4 regions of the Neobacillus sp. GCM10023253 genome follow, and region 4 is predicted to be linked to each of the others. Evidence: riboswitches for the same ligand, from Rfam matches in the RefSeq annotation. Region 4 holds a riboswitch; each other region holds the start of a gene.

What was found. A riboswitch is a leader RNA that binds a small molecule or an ion and turns the genes downstream of it on or off. The one in region 4 is predicted to bind cyclic di-GMP.
Region 1: linked by a shared signal. The riboswitch ahead of ACFPA1_RS23965 (hypothetical protein) and the one ahead of ACFPA1_RS23570 (DUF5667 domain-containing protein) in region 4 are both predicted to bind cyclic di-GMP.
Region 2: linked by a shared signal. The riboswitch ahead of ACFPA1_RS07650 (hypothetical protein) and the one ahead of ACFPA1_RS23570 (DUF5667 domain-containing protein) in region 4 are both predicted to bind cyclic di-GMP.
Region 3: linked by a shared signal. The riboswitch ahead of ACFPA1_RS25595 (anti-repressor SinI family protein) and the one ahead of ACFPA1_RS23570 (DUF5667 domain-containing protein) in region 4 are both predicted to bind cyclic di-GMP.

The regions. Positions count from the first base shown of each region.
Region 1 covers NZ_JBHSHV010000027.1:80,357-84,708, reverse strand. Annotated here, with positions in the region: gene ACFPA1_RS23965 (hypothetical protein) at 255-752, opposite strand; cyclic di-GMP riboswitch class II at 789-870, opposite strand; gene ACFPA1_RS23960 (hypothetical protein) at 1,295-2,230, shown strand; gene ACFPA1_RS23955 (helix-turn-helix domain-containing protein) at 2,247-2,585, shown strand; gene ACFPA1_RS23950 (hypothetical protein) at 2,624-2,905, opposite strand; gene ACFPA1_RS23945 (hypothetical protein) at 3,033-3,626, opposite strand; gene ACFPA1_RS23940 (hypothetical protein) at 3,642-4,352, opposite strand, start outside.
Region 2 covers NZ_JBHSHV010000006.1:32,440-36,791, forward strand. Annotated here, with positions in the region: gene ACFPA1_RS07630 (methyltransferase domain-containing protein) at 1-55, opposite strand, end outside; gene ACFPA1_RS07635 (potassium channel family protein) at 233-847, opposite strand; gene ACFPA1_RS07640 (permease) at 1,146-2,039, shown strand; gene ACFPA1_RS07645 (TIGR03943 family putative permease subunit) at 2,053-2,919, shown strand; gene ACFPA1_RS07650 (hypothetical protein) at 2,992-3,207, opposite strand; cyclic di-GMP riboswitch class I at 3,236-3,323, opposite strand; gene ACFPA1_RS07655 (metallophosphoesterase family protein) at 3,563-4,352, opposite strand, start outside.
Region 3 covers NZ_JBHSHV010000028.1:76,725-81,076, reverse strand. Annotated here, with positions in the region: gene hutH (histidine ammonia-lyase) at 1-1,407, shown strand, start outside; gene ACFPA1_RS25610 (hypothetical protein) at 1,443-1,652, opposite strand; gene ACFPA1_RS25605 (DUF1992 domain-containing protein) at 1,777-2,151, shown strand; gene ACFPA1_RS25600 (hypothetical protein) at 2,191-2,316, opposite strand; cyclic di-GMP riboswitch class I at 2,715-2,807, shown strand; gene ACFPA1_RS25595 (anti-repressor SinI family protein) at 2,840-3,013, shown strand; gene ACFPA1_RS25590 (helix-turn-helix domain-containing protein) at 3,045-3,371, opposite strand; gene map (type I methionyl aminopeptidase) at 3,642-4,352, shown strand, end outside.
Region 4 covers NZ_JBHSHV010000026.1:192,374-196,725, forward strand. Annotated here, with positions in the region: gene ACFPA1_RS23560 (REP-associated tyrosine transposase) at 1-601, opposite strand, end outside; gene ACFPA1_RS23565 (GGDEF domain-containing protein) at 970-1,827, opposite strand; gene ACFPA1_RS23570 (DUF5667 domain-containing protein) at 2,065-3,363, opposite strand; cyclic di-GMP riboswitch class I at 3,451-3,536, opposite strand; gene ACFPA1_RS23575 (mechanosensitive ion channel family protein) at 3,730-4,352, opposite strand, start outside.

The DNA.
Region 1 (4,352 bases), on a different contig from region 4:
TAACCCCTATATCGATATCACCTTTATAGGGTGTGTTCTGTTTATAGAACTATATATCTATGAAAATATTATAATTTAAACTATAGTTTATAGGTATTTTTTCCCTTCGACATGTTCCAACTAGTTTTCGGCAAAATTCAACAAAACCCCCAAAAGTTATTAAAGAATTGTAGAATCTCATTCAATCCAAAAAAGAAGATACCCCTTAAGAGCACCTTCTCTCACATGCAAAGTCTGCAAACACAATCAGAGTATTACTGAATAGCAATCCCATTTACATATAATGTGCCGGTAGTTGAAACTTTCTCAACGTTAGTCACAATATGCCCTGATTTCCCTGGGAACTCTTCCCCAATTGTAGGGATGTCACCAACCTCCGTTAAAATGCCTTCGTATCCTTTCAGATTAAAACCAGTATATTGGTTAGCTTTTCTTGGATCGTATGAAACATTGCTATCAATAGAAGAGGTTCTTTCATGCGTTACATAATGTGTTTGCTCCCCCTTTGTACCCTCACCAGTATCCCATGTGACCGTTATTGCATAAGTATCTTCCGCTTTATACGTGAAAACGAGATTATTAGCCTCTTTCTGCATTTGGGCATTATTGTAGCCTAAAGCAGTTTGAACATCACCTTTACCCACAAAACCTATTCCTGATGATGAGTCGAATGTTACTGCAGCAAACGCTGAACTTGCCATAAGTCCTAGAGCTAAAGCTCCTGCTGCTACCCCTGATAAAATCCTCTTCATAGACCTCTCTCCTCTTAGAAAAGTTTTTATTAAAACCTAAGAGGGCCGGTTACACTACTAGCTCCATATAGCCCAAGTGTCCAATTTAAGGCTATACTTCAAAGCTTCCCCAAGTAAAGGATGTAAATCCAATTTAAAAACTATCATTACATCCTTTAATTCACGATATTTTGTAATATTGCGTGGCCACTTTAATATAAAAATATCGTTTCTATGAATTCATTATAGATTAAACTATAGTTTAATGGTGTTTTTTTCCTACGACATAATTCATGCTAGATTTGCAAATTTCATTCCCATTTATAAAAAAGAGCACTAAACTTTGTTAGTGCGTTTTAAAAAATAGGAGGAAAATAAAGTTGGAGTATTACACCCTTCTATATTAAGAATATATTAAACGATAGTGGAATTGAATGATTTTAGAATGACAAAATCCGTCAAAATTTTAATTTTTTGTAGAAAAATAATTATTTAACTTGTAAATTTTCTCAAGTAACATAATTAAAAATGGTATAAAAGTACTGATTAACAGGAGAATCGTCATGAATCATTTCAGGCGGCAGCATATCTATTTGTTCTTCTTGATTCCTTCCATAGTTTTGACAGATTTATTTATTGTTTTCCCCAAAGAGCTGGAATGGAATATTGTTTTCTTTCTTTGCATTATGGTCCTGTTTGACCAAGTTAATCTGAAGGTTTTTTCCGGTTTCGGCTATTCCTTTTTTCATGTAATATTATCTTTATTAATATTTGACCGTTTCTCCATTGTTTATGGTTTCATTTATCTGCTTGTTGATTGTTTCGTAGCCAGTTTCATTCAAAAAAGAGGCAGTATCCAAGCTAGGATATCCTTGCTCACCATGTATATAATCACTATCATTATCTGTAACGAGATTTATAATGAATATAGTGACAAGACTTATTTAGCTAGATACCTAACTATGCTGCTTATGTTGACTCTGAGCATCGTTCTGAAATATGTCTATGTTTATCTGGAGACTGGGGCAGTATCCAGTAAGTTATTTTTGGACCGGTTTGGACCTATGATGTTTGAAGTAGCGGTTATATTCCCTATACTATCTTTTTTCAATCAGCTTGAGGTTAATCTAGTACTCATTCTTTTTCTTACCTACTATACAATCATTGGATACCTGCATAAGCAGTTTATGTCGATTAATCAATCCCAGATAAATTTATTAACGAAGAAGATAGTGAGAAAATATAAGATCCCTATTGTTTTTATGGATTTGAAAGATATAAAGGGTATTTATTATCCTGAGAAAAAAATGATTATCATCGACGAAAAAATGGATTACCCGGAGCAATTACAAACTATTTTTCACGAGCTGCTTCATTATCAACTACAAAGATATTTTAAAATTCCTAGAAAATCAGAAGAACTTATGATCACATTATTTGAAGCAGCCGTTAGCTGGTACTATATCTTAACGATTAAATACAGCTCGGAAATTGAGTAGGGGAAGGAGGTATACTATGGCCACTCCATTGGGGCAGGAGTTAAGACGATTACGGTTAGAAAGAAATTTACGACTTGAAGAAGTTGCAAAGGGGACTGGGATCACCCTTCAATATTTAAGCATGCTTGAAAAAGGGGATCGTAAGTCAGTTTCGTTTGAGATCATGGCGGATATTTCAAGATTTTACGGAGTGCCGTTAGACTATTTTGCCGCTTTCCTAAAAGTGGAGGAATCCAAGCAGCTCTCGGACGTGGAAATCATGCTTTGGCAGGCTATCAATGAAAAGGTGCGAGAAGAGATTTATTTTAAAAAAGGGAATTCGCTAAAAAGTATTTTTTCAAAATTGTTTCATTAGACCCAAAGGGGGTGGTTTAGACCACCTCTTTAAAATTTCTAAAACCCAATACTTCCTGTATTCAGCGCTACATAAACCACCACAAACATCCCCACCATCGTTACCGCAACAGCAACCCCAAAAACCTTAAATTTACGAAAAAAAGTAAAGCAAATAGTAGGCACAACCACCACAACAATAAAATAAGCCAGCGTCGAATTTAAGTATTGATACACAAGTTTAAACAATTCCGCTTGTTCAAGCCCCATGACATTTAACAGGAGCCAGCCAATAATAATCCCCATAATTACCTGTATACACACCTTCATATGAATTTTCATCCCTCCTAATCTACTTAATTTCTATTCTTTTAAGCTATAACCCTATTAAAATTGTAAAATACTGGTAATATTGGATGCTAAACCATAGCAAAAGGCACCTCATCACCAAGGTGCCTCATCTTAATCCTTATTTATTCATACTCGCCAAAAACCCGCCCAGCAGGTCATCGGCATCAAGATCCTTCTCGTCGGCTTCATCCTCAGTAGGGGACATGGCCTGGTCGATGGTCTCGAAAGCAAACTCGTCCAAATCATCATCAGCCAAGTCAATTCCTGCAGCTATTTCTTCTTCAAAAGGGCTCTCCGAAAAAGAAAGTGGCTCTGGGGCAGGGAAGGCCGTAGTCTCCTGCAGGTACAACGCCTCATCAATATCTACAGCCTTGCTGTTCAACGAGGCCAGCAGTGCGGTCGACCTTACCGGGTCGGAAATCAACTGATAAAGAATGCTTCCCAGCAGTGCTTCGGAATGCTCGTGCTTCAGCCAATCACGCTGTGCTTTCGTTAGCCCCTTGGGGAGGGGGATGGTGACCGTTTCCTTTTCCCGGGAAAAGGACTGGCTTACACCCTCCATAACAAACGAAGCAATTTTGCTGGAAAAATTCCGGCGTTCTGTTTCCTTAATTTTTTGAAGCTGTTTTAATATGTGATCCGGAGTATCAGAAGGGATGCGGAAGGATACAGCTTGGCCCCTTTTGATTTCGTTTTCGGATGCCTTTTTCATAGAATCACCCTAAAATTAACTTTTTACTGGTGCTTTATCTTGGGCAGCCCTTTGCTTCTCAGTTTTACGAACAAAATCCGTAATTAACTTATAATAAGCATTCGACATCATCCAAATGCTTTCCTTCTCGTCCTCAAAGAAATCGATGTTAAAACCATCTAAACCGTTATTCAATGCTTTTAAATATTCCTTTAAAATGATGGACCCGCCGCCGACAAAGTAGCAGATTTCCGTCTGCGAGTTCTTAGACCAGACATTACGCAGCAAGCGGTATTGCTTTTTCGCAAGGTCTAGCAGGATGCGGTCGGTGATGTCATGGACACTTGTCCGGCTTCCTTTCACCATGATGTGATTACGGTCGTTTTTCTTCGTAATAATTTCTACGACATCGCGGCGGCTGTCGAGCTCCACACCGTGTTTTTTACGAATTTCCTCACGAATCATTTCTAGCGATTCGGATACCCCAAGATTAAACCCTTGCGCCTTGTCATCGTCGACATTGCGGTTTTTAATGACGGCGATGTCCGTGGAGAGGCCGCCGATGTCTTGAATTAAAATGCGTTTATCGATTAAGTCCTTATTAATAACTTTTAAATTATTATCCATGACAAGGTTGATATAAGCCGCAAAGCCTTCAGGATAAACCTTTACTTCATTGAACTTAATATTAACTTTAATGCCTTGGTATTTTGGGGTTACAAGAAATTCGACCTGATGGACATTACC
Region 2 (4,352 bases), on a different contig from region 4:
GTGAATTAAAATAGTCGTCAATATTGGGTTTCTTTTGTTTCGTCTCAATTGACATGCAAATATCTCCAGTTTATCAAAATTATTACTTATTATTAGGACTTGGTATTAAAAATAGTTAGTATAATATTAATCGTTTTTTATTATTTTTTCAAAAAATTTTATTAATCAATATAGAAAAAATGCCAGGGGCGATCAACATGTTGGTCGTTCCTGGCACTAATTAGGGTAAGCGTTAGCCCTTCTTTTGTTCTTTTTGATAGGCCTTCAACTGCTCGATCATCACGAGAAGCTCCGGTTCACTAATGGTTGGATAGTCGTCAATTTTATCTCTTACGTATTTCAATTGGTCGGGCAGATCCGTTTTTTTATTTGAAAAAAGCGATGCAACCGTTCCTGTTACAACACCTATTAAACCGATTCCGACGAACATAAGTACACTTGCAATTAATCGTCCAACAGTTGTCTCCGGATATAAATCCCCATACCCTACCGTTGTGGTAGTCACAACAGTCCACCACAGGGCATCACCATAACTGTCAAAGCTAGGTTCAATCCAGGCCATTGGGATGGCTGTCAAAAATAACAACGCAATAACGGTTATAAATAATTTATCAAAACGGTATTTTTCAATCAAAAGATCTAGAAGCGAATTATTTCTTTTCACAACGAGGATGAGCCGGACCAAGCGGATTAGGCGGATTAAACGAAGGGTTCTAAATATTTGATCAACGGGTATTAGTGCAAGTAGTTCTATCGGATGATTTTTGACAAATTCCCATTTATTTTTGCTTAACATCAACCGTATCACATAATCGACAGCGAAAAGCCCCCATACAAACCAGCCCAAAACATAATCTTCCCGCTCGGGCAATTCAGCTGCCAAGGAAAAAATAATCAGACCCGCTAACAGACATTCATAAACAAAACCAATCTTCCTTTTCAGCTTACCTCCCCCCTTTCTAAAAAAAATTCCCCATTTACCTAATTAATTTTAAGGGAAAAGCTTTGTAGAATACAAGGTTTAATGATGCATGGGAATGATGCATGGGGACGGTTCTCGTGCATCACTTCCACTTTTGGAAATAAAACATATCCCTATTTATCTTCCTATCTGTTATAATTGCTATGTTTTTTATCGCTTTTTCATTTCAGGAGGTTCTCCTATGAATCAATTATTGCAATTAAACACGATATTTATCAGTATTATAATAGAAGCAATTCCTTTTATTGTGATTGGAGCTTTTGTTGCGGCTTTAATAGAAGTTTTTGTGTCGGAGAATATGATTGTTCGCATCATGCCGAAAAATAAGATTCTTTCGGTGATAACTGCTAGTTTCGTAGGCGCAATATTTCCAGGATGTGAATGCGGGATTGTTCCAATTACGAAAAGGTTAGTCGAAAAAGGTGTGGCCCTTCCTGCCGCGATTTCGTTTATGCTCACGGGACCGATTATCAATCCGATCGTTCTTTTTTCAACGTATATCGCATTTGGTAATAGCTGGACGATGGTTTGGTACCGTGCCGGGTTTGCCATTGTGGTTTCGATTTTAGTCGGGATTGTTCTTTCTTTCGTGATCAAGACAAACCAGTTAAGGCTGAATGCGGATGAACATGTTCATGTCCATGACCATTCGAAACAAAATACGAAGCAAAAATTGGTCAGCGTGATTACTCATACCATCGATGAATTTTTCCACGTCGGGAAGTACTTGGTGATGGGTTCGTTAATCGCTTCAGCGATGCAAACCTTTATCCCGACTTCTACGTTGGCGGCACTTGGACATTCAAAAGTAGCGGGTGTTCTTGTCATGATGGCACTGGCGTTCATTTTGTCGATTTGTTCTGAAGCGGATGCTTTTGTTGCTTCGTCATTCAGAAACACGTTTTCACAAAGTTCCATCGTGACGTTCTTAGTATTCGGTGCGATGGTTGACATCAAGAACCTGCTGATGATGTTTGGTACGTTTAAGCCAAAATTCGTCATCCTGCTTGTTTCGTTAATTTCAGCATTCGTATTTATCGGTTCACTATTACTGTAAAGGAGGGAAGAAAATGTTTCGCGTCGTGATTTTATTATTGTTTACCAACTTGTTTTTCTATTTGCATTTATCAGGAAACATTTCGAAGTATATTAATATGAAGTATTCCTTTCTTTCCTACAGTATGATTTATGCCCTATTCTTCCTAACTATTGTAGAAGGAATCAGATGGTACCTTAAAGAGAAAAAATCAGAGATAGAATTGGAATGTCATGAATGCCATCATGATCATTCACATGACCATAAAAAGCCTTCTTTTGGAAAAAAGCTAAAAAGAACGGTTTCGTATACGATGATTGTTCTTCCCGCTTTGACAGGTGTGTTTTTGCCGGTAGCGACCCTAGATTCACAATTAGTTAATGCCAAAGGATTTAGTTTTCCTACTTTAGAGGACGGGGCCGACCGTTATGGCATGCATCAAATATTAAATCCCGACATGAGTAAATTTATGGGCCAGGATGCATTTACGGATTTAGTCAAAAAGGAATTCAAATCGTATAAAGGAAATGACCATATTACCTTAACAGATGAGGACTATTTAAAAGGCCTGGAAGTCATCTACAATTTTTCCGGGGAATTTGTTGGGAAAACCATGACGATGAAGGGTTTTTCATATAACGGTCCGGGGTTAAATGGCAACCAAATCTTTTTATTCCGATTTGGGATTATTCACTGTATTGCTGACTCTGGTGTGTTCGGAATGATGATTCAATTTCCTGAAAATGTCCACATCCCAAATGATCAGTGGTACGAAGTAACGGGAACGATGGACACGATGTATTATCAACCTTTTAAAATGAAAATCCCTATTTTAAAAGTGACGGATTATAAAATTATTTCACAACCGAAAGATGCGTATGTTTATCGGAATAGTTTTTAATATAAAAAAAAGAAAGCTCCAAGCACTTTAAAAAGTCCTTGGAGCTTTCTTTTTCGAGTGGCTTCTGCGCCTCTAATCAGAAATGCCAGTCTGGAAAAACGTCTTTTTTCTATCATAGCGTTCTAAGGCAACCAAAAATAACCTTCTTTTCAACAATTCTTTTTCTAACAATTTGTAATTTTTGTCGGCCATTTTTAGTAAAGCTGTTATGTACCTCTCTATAATATTTTCATCACTAAGTTCCACCACGTCCATTTCAAGTTCGTTGTCATAAGCAAGTGTAGTCAAATGAAATCCCCCTAAAATATCTACTATTTTAGGCAGCTCAGCCATCCTAGTTTCATCGAACCCTTAGACCTGTAGCTTTGCGTCCCAATCTTTCGAGTGGTTTGCCTTTATCTAAATAAACTAATTATTTATATTATATTACAATTTTTTCAAATATTACATAAAAATATTTTTTATGGTAAACATAAACTAAGAAAAGTGACAATTATAAATTTGATTCCATTGTTAACATCCCTGCCAGCTTTCTTGTTGGCAGGGATGTTAAATAAAACTTTTAATTTTTTAAGCGTCCAGTTTGGGTTTGAATTGATTATGTTATGAAAAAAATAATCAAATTGAATTCAATTCCCATGATTTAATTTCTTACCACTTTTTCATTCTTTTTGCCTTCATCTATTGGCCCAGGTGCAATACTTTGGTCATTGGCTGTCAAATCGATGCCATAATCTTTAGCAAACACCATATGAGTTTCCACTAGTACGTCCTTTGAGTTTTCGTCTAAATTGAAAACCCTGGCACCGCGCAATCTGTTTCGATCAGCCCCCGAAAGGCCGTATGCACCAAAACCAGTGCTGCCGGAATAGCCGAGCAGGATTCCATAATAGTTACCCATATAAGTATTTACGTGGTCATGTCCGCAGAAGACCCCCTTGACATCTCCTCTTTCCAGCATAGCTGAAAACATTCCGCTGTTGATTGGCCCTGGGCATTCCTCTTCATTTCTTTCTCCAACAATATTATGTTTGTTTACAGCATTTGCGTGATCAGCATCTGTTCTTCCGTCCACACTTCCGAACCACATAAATCTATGTTCCCAAAGCGGGATATGAATAAATACAAGCGATGGAACCTTATGCCCCCACTGCTGCTCAAGTTTTTTCGATGTCTCATAATACCAGTTGACCTGGTTCATACGAAGCCAGTCCCATGTCGGGTATCCTTTAAAATCTTGTCCCGCAATCGTTTGAGGGGCATATCTTCCACTGTCAAGCAACCAAAGGTTGAATGCCGCATCTGTACCTTTTGAATTTTTGATAAGAAGATTCATGTTTCCAGTACCCGTTATGTCTTTTACCCCAGGTGTGTTCATATTGTATCGGTAAGACATATAAATGCCCAGCATGTCCTCCTCATTTAGGCCGCTT
Region 3 (4,352 bases), on a different contig from region 4:
CGGGAAGCGGTGGAACGAATTGTTTCTGAGCGTAGAGTGGTTTATGGAATCAATACCGGGTTTGGAAAGTTCAGCGATGTACTTATTGATAAAGAACATGTGCAGGATCTGCAGTTGAATTTAATCCGCTCGCATGCCTGTGGAATAGGGGAGCCATTCCCAGAAGTGGCGTCAAAAGCAATGGTCGTTCTTCGTGCCAATGCCCTGTTAAAAGGTTACTCAGGCATTCGTCCGGTAGTCATTGAAAGACTGATTGAGCTGGCTAACAAAGACATTATTCCGGTTATTCCGCAGCAGGGTTCATTAGGTGCTAGCGGGGATTTGGCGCCATTATCCCATTTGGCATTAGTTGTTGTAGGTGAAGGCGAAGTATTCTATAAAGGCGAGCGTGTGGAAGCAGGCATTGCACTTCAGCAGGAAGGTCTTTTCCCGCTAACACTTGAGGCTAAAGAAGGTCTTGCTCTCATTAACGGAACGCAAGCCATGACAGCTATGGGGGTCGTCGGATACCTAGAAGCAGAGCAGCTTGCTTTTGAGAGCGAACTGATTGCTTCCATGACGATTGAAGGGTTAAATGGAATTCTCGATGCTTTTGCAGAAGAGGTTCAAGTGGCCAGAGGCTACCAGCAGCAGATTGATACAGCAGCAAGAATCCGCCGCTATTTGAGTGACAGCTTATTAACAACGATGCAGGGAGAACTGAGGGTTCAGGATGCTTACTCTCTTCGCTGCATCCCGCAGGTTCAAGGTGCTTCCTGGCAGGCGCTTGATTATGTAAAAGAAAAGCTAGAAATCGAAATGAACGCGGCGACTGACAATCCACTAATTTTTGATGATGGGGAAAAGGTCATCTCCGGTGGAAACTTCCACGGGCAGCCAATTGCTTTTGCAATGGACTTTATGAAAATCGCAGTAGCAGAGCTTGCTAATATTTCGGAACGTCGTGTGGAACGGTTAGTTAATCCGCAATTAAGCGATCTGCCGCCGTTTTTAAGCCCGCAGCCAGGCCTGCAATCAGGGGCAATGATTATGCAGTATGCAGCGGCTGCACTTGTTTCAGAAAATAAAACTTTGGCACATCCAGCTAGTGTGGATTCCATTCCATCATCGGCAAACCAAGAGGATCATGTCAGCATGGGGACGATAGCATCAAGGCATGCACATCAAATCATCCAAAACACTCGCAGGGTCCTTGCGATTGAGATGATTTGCGCCATGCAGGCCGTCGAATATCGCGGTGTAGAGAAAATGGCGACCCATACGAAGAACTTCTATGAAAAAGGTCGTGAGCAGGTGGCATCCATTAAGCAGGACCGCATCTTCTCGAAGGATATCGAAAGACTGGCAGAATGGCTGAAAACCCTGGAATTTTCTCAGTTTATGAAGAAATTAAGCTTCGAAAAATAAACAGAGTAAAAAGGCGTGAAAACTCTTCACGCCTTTTACTCTGTCTGCTCAGGAAGCAGGCGGGCGGTATCCTGCGGCGTGTCCTCTTCCTCAATTCTATTTTTAAAGGCCTCCTGGGTGACAATAAATTCTTCATCCCCAATTGCCTGCTCAGCATGACTCTCGGTCATGGTGTTCTTGGGGAATTCACCCGGATGGTTTTTGTTTTTATGATTAAAATGTTCTCCACGTGCCAAGTCTAACACTCCTTTCGTTATCGCTTGTAGCATGCCCCAATAAAGCTGAAATCATTACCGATTTATTTTTCAACCAAAATGGACCTTTGTTATAATAAATCTAGTGAGTATGCTAAAAAAGGAGGGCAATAACATGGATATGTTTCATATTGTCTCAGAAGATCGGATTAAAAAAGCATACAAAGATGGAGAATTTGATAATCTTCCTGGATATGGAAAACTGCTGAAGCTTGAAGATTTATCAGGTATTCCAGAAGAACTGCGCATGGCTTACAAAATCATGAAAAATGCAGGCTTTTCAGAAGAGGAAAACCATTTACGCAAAGAGATGATGACCATCGAGGATCTCATCAAAAAATGTGACGACAGCGGTAAGAAGGAAGATTTGCAAAAAAAGTTAAATGAAAAGCTCCTTCGCTTTAATCAATTGATGTCAAAACGAGGGGCGAAAACAAATTCGTCCATTTTCAAAAATTACGAACAAAAGGTAGAAAAACGGTTTAAATAAATTCTGATTAGTAAAAAAAAGCTGGCGAGGAGAGAATTTTTACAATTCCTCTTCACCAGCTTTTTCTTCAAATTTGGCAGGCTTGCACATGCGGTCTAAGAAATAACCTGCAAATACCATAAAAGCAATGGGGATTGAAAAGTTTAACACATGAACAATGGTCAATGCCTATCACCTCTATTTTATTTTGAATATTGACAATATTCCGTATATTATCATGTTGTTAATATTATATGCTAATCGTCACAAATTAGACAAATGTTTTCGTCATAAAATCAGAGCCAAAAATAAAGAAGGAAAATTTTCTTCCCATAAATTAGGAGGATATTCGACTTCAAATGCTCTATTATTTATATATTCCATTTTCAGGCAATGGGAATTAGAGGAAAAAATGCGGGAGTTTGTCAAAAAATGTCTAAAAAAGGGGTTTAGAATATTAAAAATGCTGACAAAAACTAACACTTTGTTATAAAAGGACTAGTTATAATGAACTTACTAAATAGTTAGTGTGAATTTAGTCCTAGAAAAGATGAACTGATGAAATAATAAATAGACAGTTATTTTTCAGAAAAAGGCAAACTTGGTGAAAATCAAGGACGCAAAGCCGAGGGTCTAAGGTGGAAATAGAGAGAAGCTATGATGGCCGGGCTGCCTGAAATACGGGTAAGTATTTTAGGGGGTTGTTAGTATGAATTTGGAGATTGAGCAGATGGAGAAGCTTGACAAGGATTGGCTAGTACTAATTATGGAAGCTAAGAGGATTGGATTATCGGTAGAAGATATTCGAAATTTCCTAAGCGGTAATCACCAATCAGAACAATTTGTTACATACCAAAATGAAAAAACATCCTACAAAAATTAAGAATTTTTGTAGGATGTTTTTTTTGTACATTTTAACTATTGTTTTGATTGTTCCGCCATTTATTAAATTCCAAGAACTCGCGGAATTGATCTTTTGAAACACCGGAGGTCATGGCTTCCTTTACTAAATTCATCCAATCATTGTCCAATGCCGTCTTGTCAATCTGCTCATGTATTAAATGCTCAACCGGAATGTTTAATACACCGGCAATCTTTTCAAGAAACTGTATGGACGGATTTTTTTGAAGGTTTCTCTCAAGCGAGCTTAAATAGGATTTTGCAACTCCTGCCTGCTCTGCTAGTTCAGAAAGTGACATCTTCTTCTCTTGGCGGAATTTCTTTACGCGGTCACCTATCATGGATTCTCACACACCTAAAAATAATTTATAACATCATTCTATCAAAAAGAATTTGAGAGTACCATATTAAGAACAAAGGAATATGGCAAATTATCGAAATTTGCATAATTAGTTTTTACATTGAGAAAGTAGTTTTGAAAAATAAGTCCGTTAGCGTTAATATTAAAGTGTTGCCAAAAATGTCATATAGTAATCGTTTTTATATACCAGCATTCGCACAAATAGGTCTCCAGACAAAAGAATTTATTCAAAAAGGCAGGGGAACATTACATGATTGTCTTAAAGTCACAACGAGAAATCGAAGCAATGAAAAAGGCAGGAGAAATCCTCGCTGCCTGTCACAAAGAAATTGCCAAAATGATTAAGCCAGGGATTACCACTTGGGAAATTGATCAGTTTGTAGAGGGATTTTTAAAAAAGCATAATGCCACTCCGGAACAAAAAGGTTATAAGGGCTACGAATACGCAACATGCGCAAGTATTAACGATGAAATCTGCCATGGCTTCCCGCGCAAAGAACCATTGCAGGAAGGGGACATCGTCACGATTGATATGGTTGTTAATTACAACGGGGCCTTGGCTGATTCAGCATGGTCTTACGCAGTTGGCGAGGTTTCCGAAGAGACTGAGCATTTATTAAAAGTCACAAAGGAAGCCTTGTACAAGGGAATTGAACAAGCGGTTCCAGGCAACCGGATTGGCGATATCGGTCATGCCATTCAGACTTATGTGGAAAGTGAAGGACTCGCGGTTGTCCGCGACTTTATCGGACATGGGATTGGAGCAGTGATTCACGAAAAGCCGGATGTACCGCATTACGGTTTGCCAGGTAAAGGCCCAAGAATTAAAGAGGGAATGGTATTTACGATTGAGCCAATGGTGAATATCGGATTATTATTCACCAAAATGGATTCAAATGGATGGACAGCAAGGACCGTCGATAGCACCTATTCCGCCCAATATGAGCACACAATCGCCATC
Region 4 (4,352 bases):
CCTCTTCGTCAGGCAGCCTTGTTCTTTTCTCTTCCAGGCATTCATCGTTGTTAATTTTTTCGTTATATTCTTTGAATTTTTCCATCGCAAAGGTTTGATCAGGGGATATTTTTCCGAAAATAAAATTTGCATCAAGCAGCTTTCTACCATCACGATATTCACCATAATACTCACGGCAGCTGCTCCATCTCCATTCATCTGGCCTGTCTGCGATTCCTGCCTTAACGGGATTTTGATGAATGTACCTAGTAACTGTTAGTAAATACCTATTATCTTCTACATTTTCACTTCTAAATCGCCCCTGAAACAAATGCCCCGTCGTGTCGTACTTCCAGTTATAATACGAGGCATAGCTGACACCAATCCGCTTCATCGTATTAGATATATCTTCCTTACCCTCTCGCAAAAGGAGATGGACATGGTTGCCCATCAAACACCAGGCGTATATCTCCAATTCCGATTCCATTTTATACTTTACTAAAATATCAAGAAACCTATTACAATCCTCATCATCATGGAAAATCTCCTGCCGATTCGCTCCTCTCCACATAATATGGTAAACACCGCTCATACTCTTCACCCTTGCACTTCGGGGCATCATAATCACCTAACCTTGAATTTAAATGGGGAAACAAGGTGAAGCATGGGGACGGTTCTTATGTCTCAAAAATGTACAATAGGTCGTCATAAATAAAAAGTTTGTAGACCAAATAGTTATCATTAAGGGAATAGTCATATAAAAGTAGTTTAAAAAAAGTGGGTTAAAATAAGAAGCGCGAGAACCGTCCCTAGGTTCTGCTTGATTCCGGGGGTTAAACTGGGGTTACAGCTCTATCATATACTACTTTAAATAGTTTTTCATCTTTTTACCATTTAGGGAGGCAAAAAATTAGAGGCATGAGAACCGTCCCCATGCATCAGCGACGGTCCAAAAATGATGCATGAGAACCGTCCCCATGCATCACTATTTCAAACCACATATACTGCGTTTTTGCCGGCAAGTTTGGCGTTGTACATGGCGGAGTCTGCGCTTTTTAGGATGGTGGCGGGGGTGTCGTCTGGCTGGCAGACGGCGATGCCGATGCTGGCGGAGACCCTGCAATCGTTGACGCTTAGCTGCAAAAGTTTTAAGATCCGGTTTGCTAGAGCCTCCGCTTGATGGGTGTTTGCGCCTTTAAGCAACACTGTGAACTCATCACCGCCAAGTCGGCTCACAAAAACATCCTCATCTTCTAATTCTTTTAGTTTTCGAGAAACCTCTATTAGAACCTCATCCCCGGCCTCGTGGCCATACTGATCATTCACCCTTTTAAAGCCATCCAAATCAATAAACATCAGACAAGCCTGTTTCTTTTTTCTTAAGGAATGCTCTAATTTCCTCAAAAAATAATGTCGATTGGGAAGGCCTGTCAACGAATCATATAAAGCCATTTGCATTAGTCTTTCATTTAACTCTTGTATTTTTAGCTGTTTATTTTGGAGCTTGTCCGTTAATACCCCTACCCCAATTGAGCAGGATAGCGTAATGACAGAGATACCAATATGCAGTGCCGCGCTTTCATCGATCATATCTTCACTGTGGAACTTTTTTTCATAAAAAAACCAGCTTAAATGATAGGCATTGAGGATGATTCCAGTAAAAACTCCGCCATATAATCCTAGATAATAGGAAAAGATAAAGCACGGGAAAAGCAATGCAAACCACGCCATGTCGTCGATGTAAAACGTTTCGTAGTCATCTAAAAAGTCGGGTAAGATTGCAAAAAATATACATAGCAAAACAAGCGGCACAGGAATTTTCCTACTAACGCCCACATTCAAATTCATCAATCAGTTATCCTCCTTGGCAGCCCAGCTGAAAATAGCAAACATCCCCATTTCAAGGAATTAATTTAGTAAAATTATAATTCAAATTCACATATTTTAATAGATTACAAAAAATGGTGATGCATGGGGACTGATCTGGTGATGCATGGGGACTGATCTGGTGATGCACGGGGACGGTTCTTTTGCCTCAAAAAAGGAAAAATGATGCATGAGAACCGTCCCCATGCATCATTCTTTTTACTGACCATCTGTTTTCTTTGAGTTTTCCTGGGCGCTTTTGGCTTGTTCGGCTTGCTTCTGTGCTTTTTCGCGTTGTTGCTCCAGAGCCTTTTTGGCTTGTTCTTTCGCTTGCTCTGCCTGCTTTGCGGCCTCTTCACGTTTTTGCTCTGCTAGTTTTGCCGCATCAGCACGTTTTTGTTCCTCTATTTTAACTGCCGCCTCGCGCTGGCTTTCTGCCATTTTTTGTGCTTCTGCTTTAGCTTGATTTACAGTGGTCTTTGCAACTGCATTAACTTTCTCAAGAGGCTTTTGCTCAGTTTCCTCGGCAGCCTCATTCGTGGCTTTTTCAACATCTGCCGTATTTGCGGTATCTTCCGTAGACTCCATATTTCCTTCTACAGGCTGTACATTGGTGGTTTCATCTTCCACTTCGCCCGCGGCTTGGTCGTCCCCAGTGTTTTCCTGCTTAAGCTCCAACTCCGCTAACTTCTTGCTGATTTTCTTTTCAATCTTTTCTTGTACTTTGCTGACGTTCTTGGCTAATGCCTCTTTTGCACGAGGGTTGTCCACTTTTTCCAAGGCGGTTTGCAAAGCTAACAAGTTAGCAGCAAACTTAGCCTCAATCGCTGCCCGGACTGGGTCAACAGGTGCTGCCGTTTCGTCTCCTTCAACAGTTATACCTTCATCGTTAGTCGCTGTTTCATCTTCGGACGTCCCAGGCTGAGAATCCTCAACCGTCTCGCCTTGCTGATATTTGGCCAAAGCCAATTCTTGTTGTTCCAGCGCTTGTTGAAGAGTTTCATTGGCTAATTCCTCTTCGCCAGAAGCTAGCAATGCCTCCGCCTCTTTAATGCGTTCCTCCGCGAAAGAAGCCAGCAGTTCCGACTCTTTTACTTCATCAAAGGTTAACGCTAATTGAACATTCTCCATTAATTTTTTTACAAAGTAGAGAAAATCTCCAGGTAGTAAAGATGGTTCTTCACCTGATACTTCTGTCGTACCCTCTGTTTGCGCAGCATCGGTTGTTGTTTCAGTAGTATCGGCTGCAGCCCCAGCATCCACGGTAGTTGTTGGTTCGGATGCCACCGAAGATGTTGCCTCTGCATCGGTTGATTCAGATTCAGTAGTTGCATCAACAGTTTGTCCTACCTGAACCGTCTGATCCTGTTGAACAGTATCTTCTGTTGGTGTAGCAGTGGTCACGGGTTCCTCCGCAAACGCCGAACCAACTCCACCAGTGAACACAAATCCCGCAGCTATTACGCTTGTTGCAAGGACATTGCGAACCTTTTTGAATGACTGAACATTTTTTACCATAAAAAAATTCCTCCTAAACTAGTTTATGTTTAAAGGAAGAATCTCGAAATAAACCCTATTAAGCTAGAGCCTTTTCGCGATTCTCCATTTGGTAACCCAGCCGCCATAGCGATATACGCCTTAGGCCTGTGACTTTGCGTCTCTACCTTTCGATAGATTTGCCTTTTACAAATGAAGAACGACACCCAAAAGACTCTCGTCCATCATTTTCTACTTAAATATATAATAAACGACAAAAAATGAGTAGATGGTCCCGTTAAAATGATGCAGAGGGACGGTTCTTATGCATCAAAATAGTTGTCAAACGCTTAAATAACACAACTATGCTCCAAAAAATGATGCACGAGAACCGTCCCCATGCATCACTCAATCAACAGAGCCCATTGTTTGGAATACTTCGTTTGTTTGTGGTGTGACGTAGAGGGTTCGGCTCGGGAAGGCTATTTCTACTGCCTCTTCCTCTAGTATCGCCATGATTTCTAGATTGATTTCGTGTTTGATTTTTACGTGTTCTGCCCAAACGGTCGAGTTTGTGAAAAAGTAGATTAGAACATCAAGACTGCTCTCGTTATAGTGGTCGAACGCGACCATAATGGTATCCGGGTGGATTTCCTCATGCGTCCTTAGCAATTGTTCAATCCGCCTTACTACTCGTTCCAATTCTTCCTTCGTGGTTTTATAGTTAAGTCCTAAGTGAAAATCGATCTTTCTTTTTCCCATACGGCTCCAGTTCGTAATCGCTTCGTTCGCGAGTGTCGCATTTGGAACCGTCACTAGAGCTTGGCTAAAGGTTCGAACCTTCGTGCTTCTAAAATTGATATCTTCGACGATCCCCTCTACGCTCGGCGTCTTGATCCACTCTCCAATCGAAAATGGTTTTTCCGTGACAATCACGACCCCGCCAATGAGATTCCCGACAGCTTCCTTTGCCGCTAAAGCAAAGGCAAGTCCCCCTAAGCCAAGGCCGGCAACCAATCCATTGACATCAT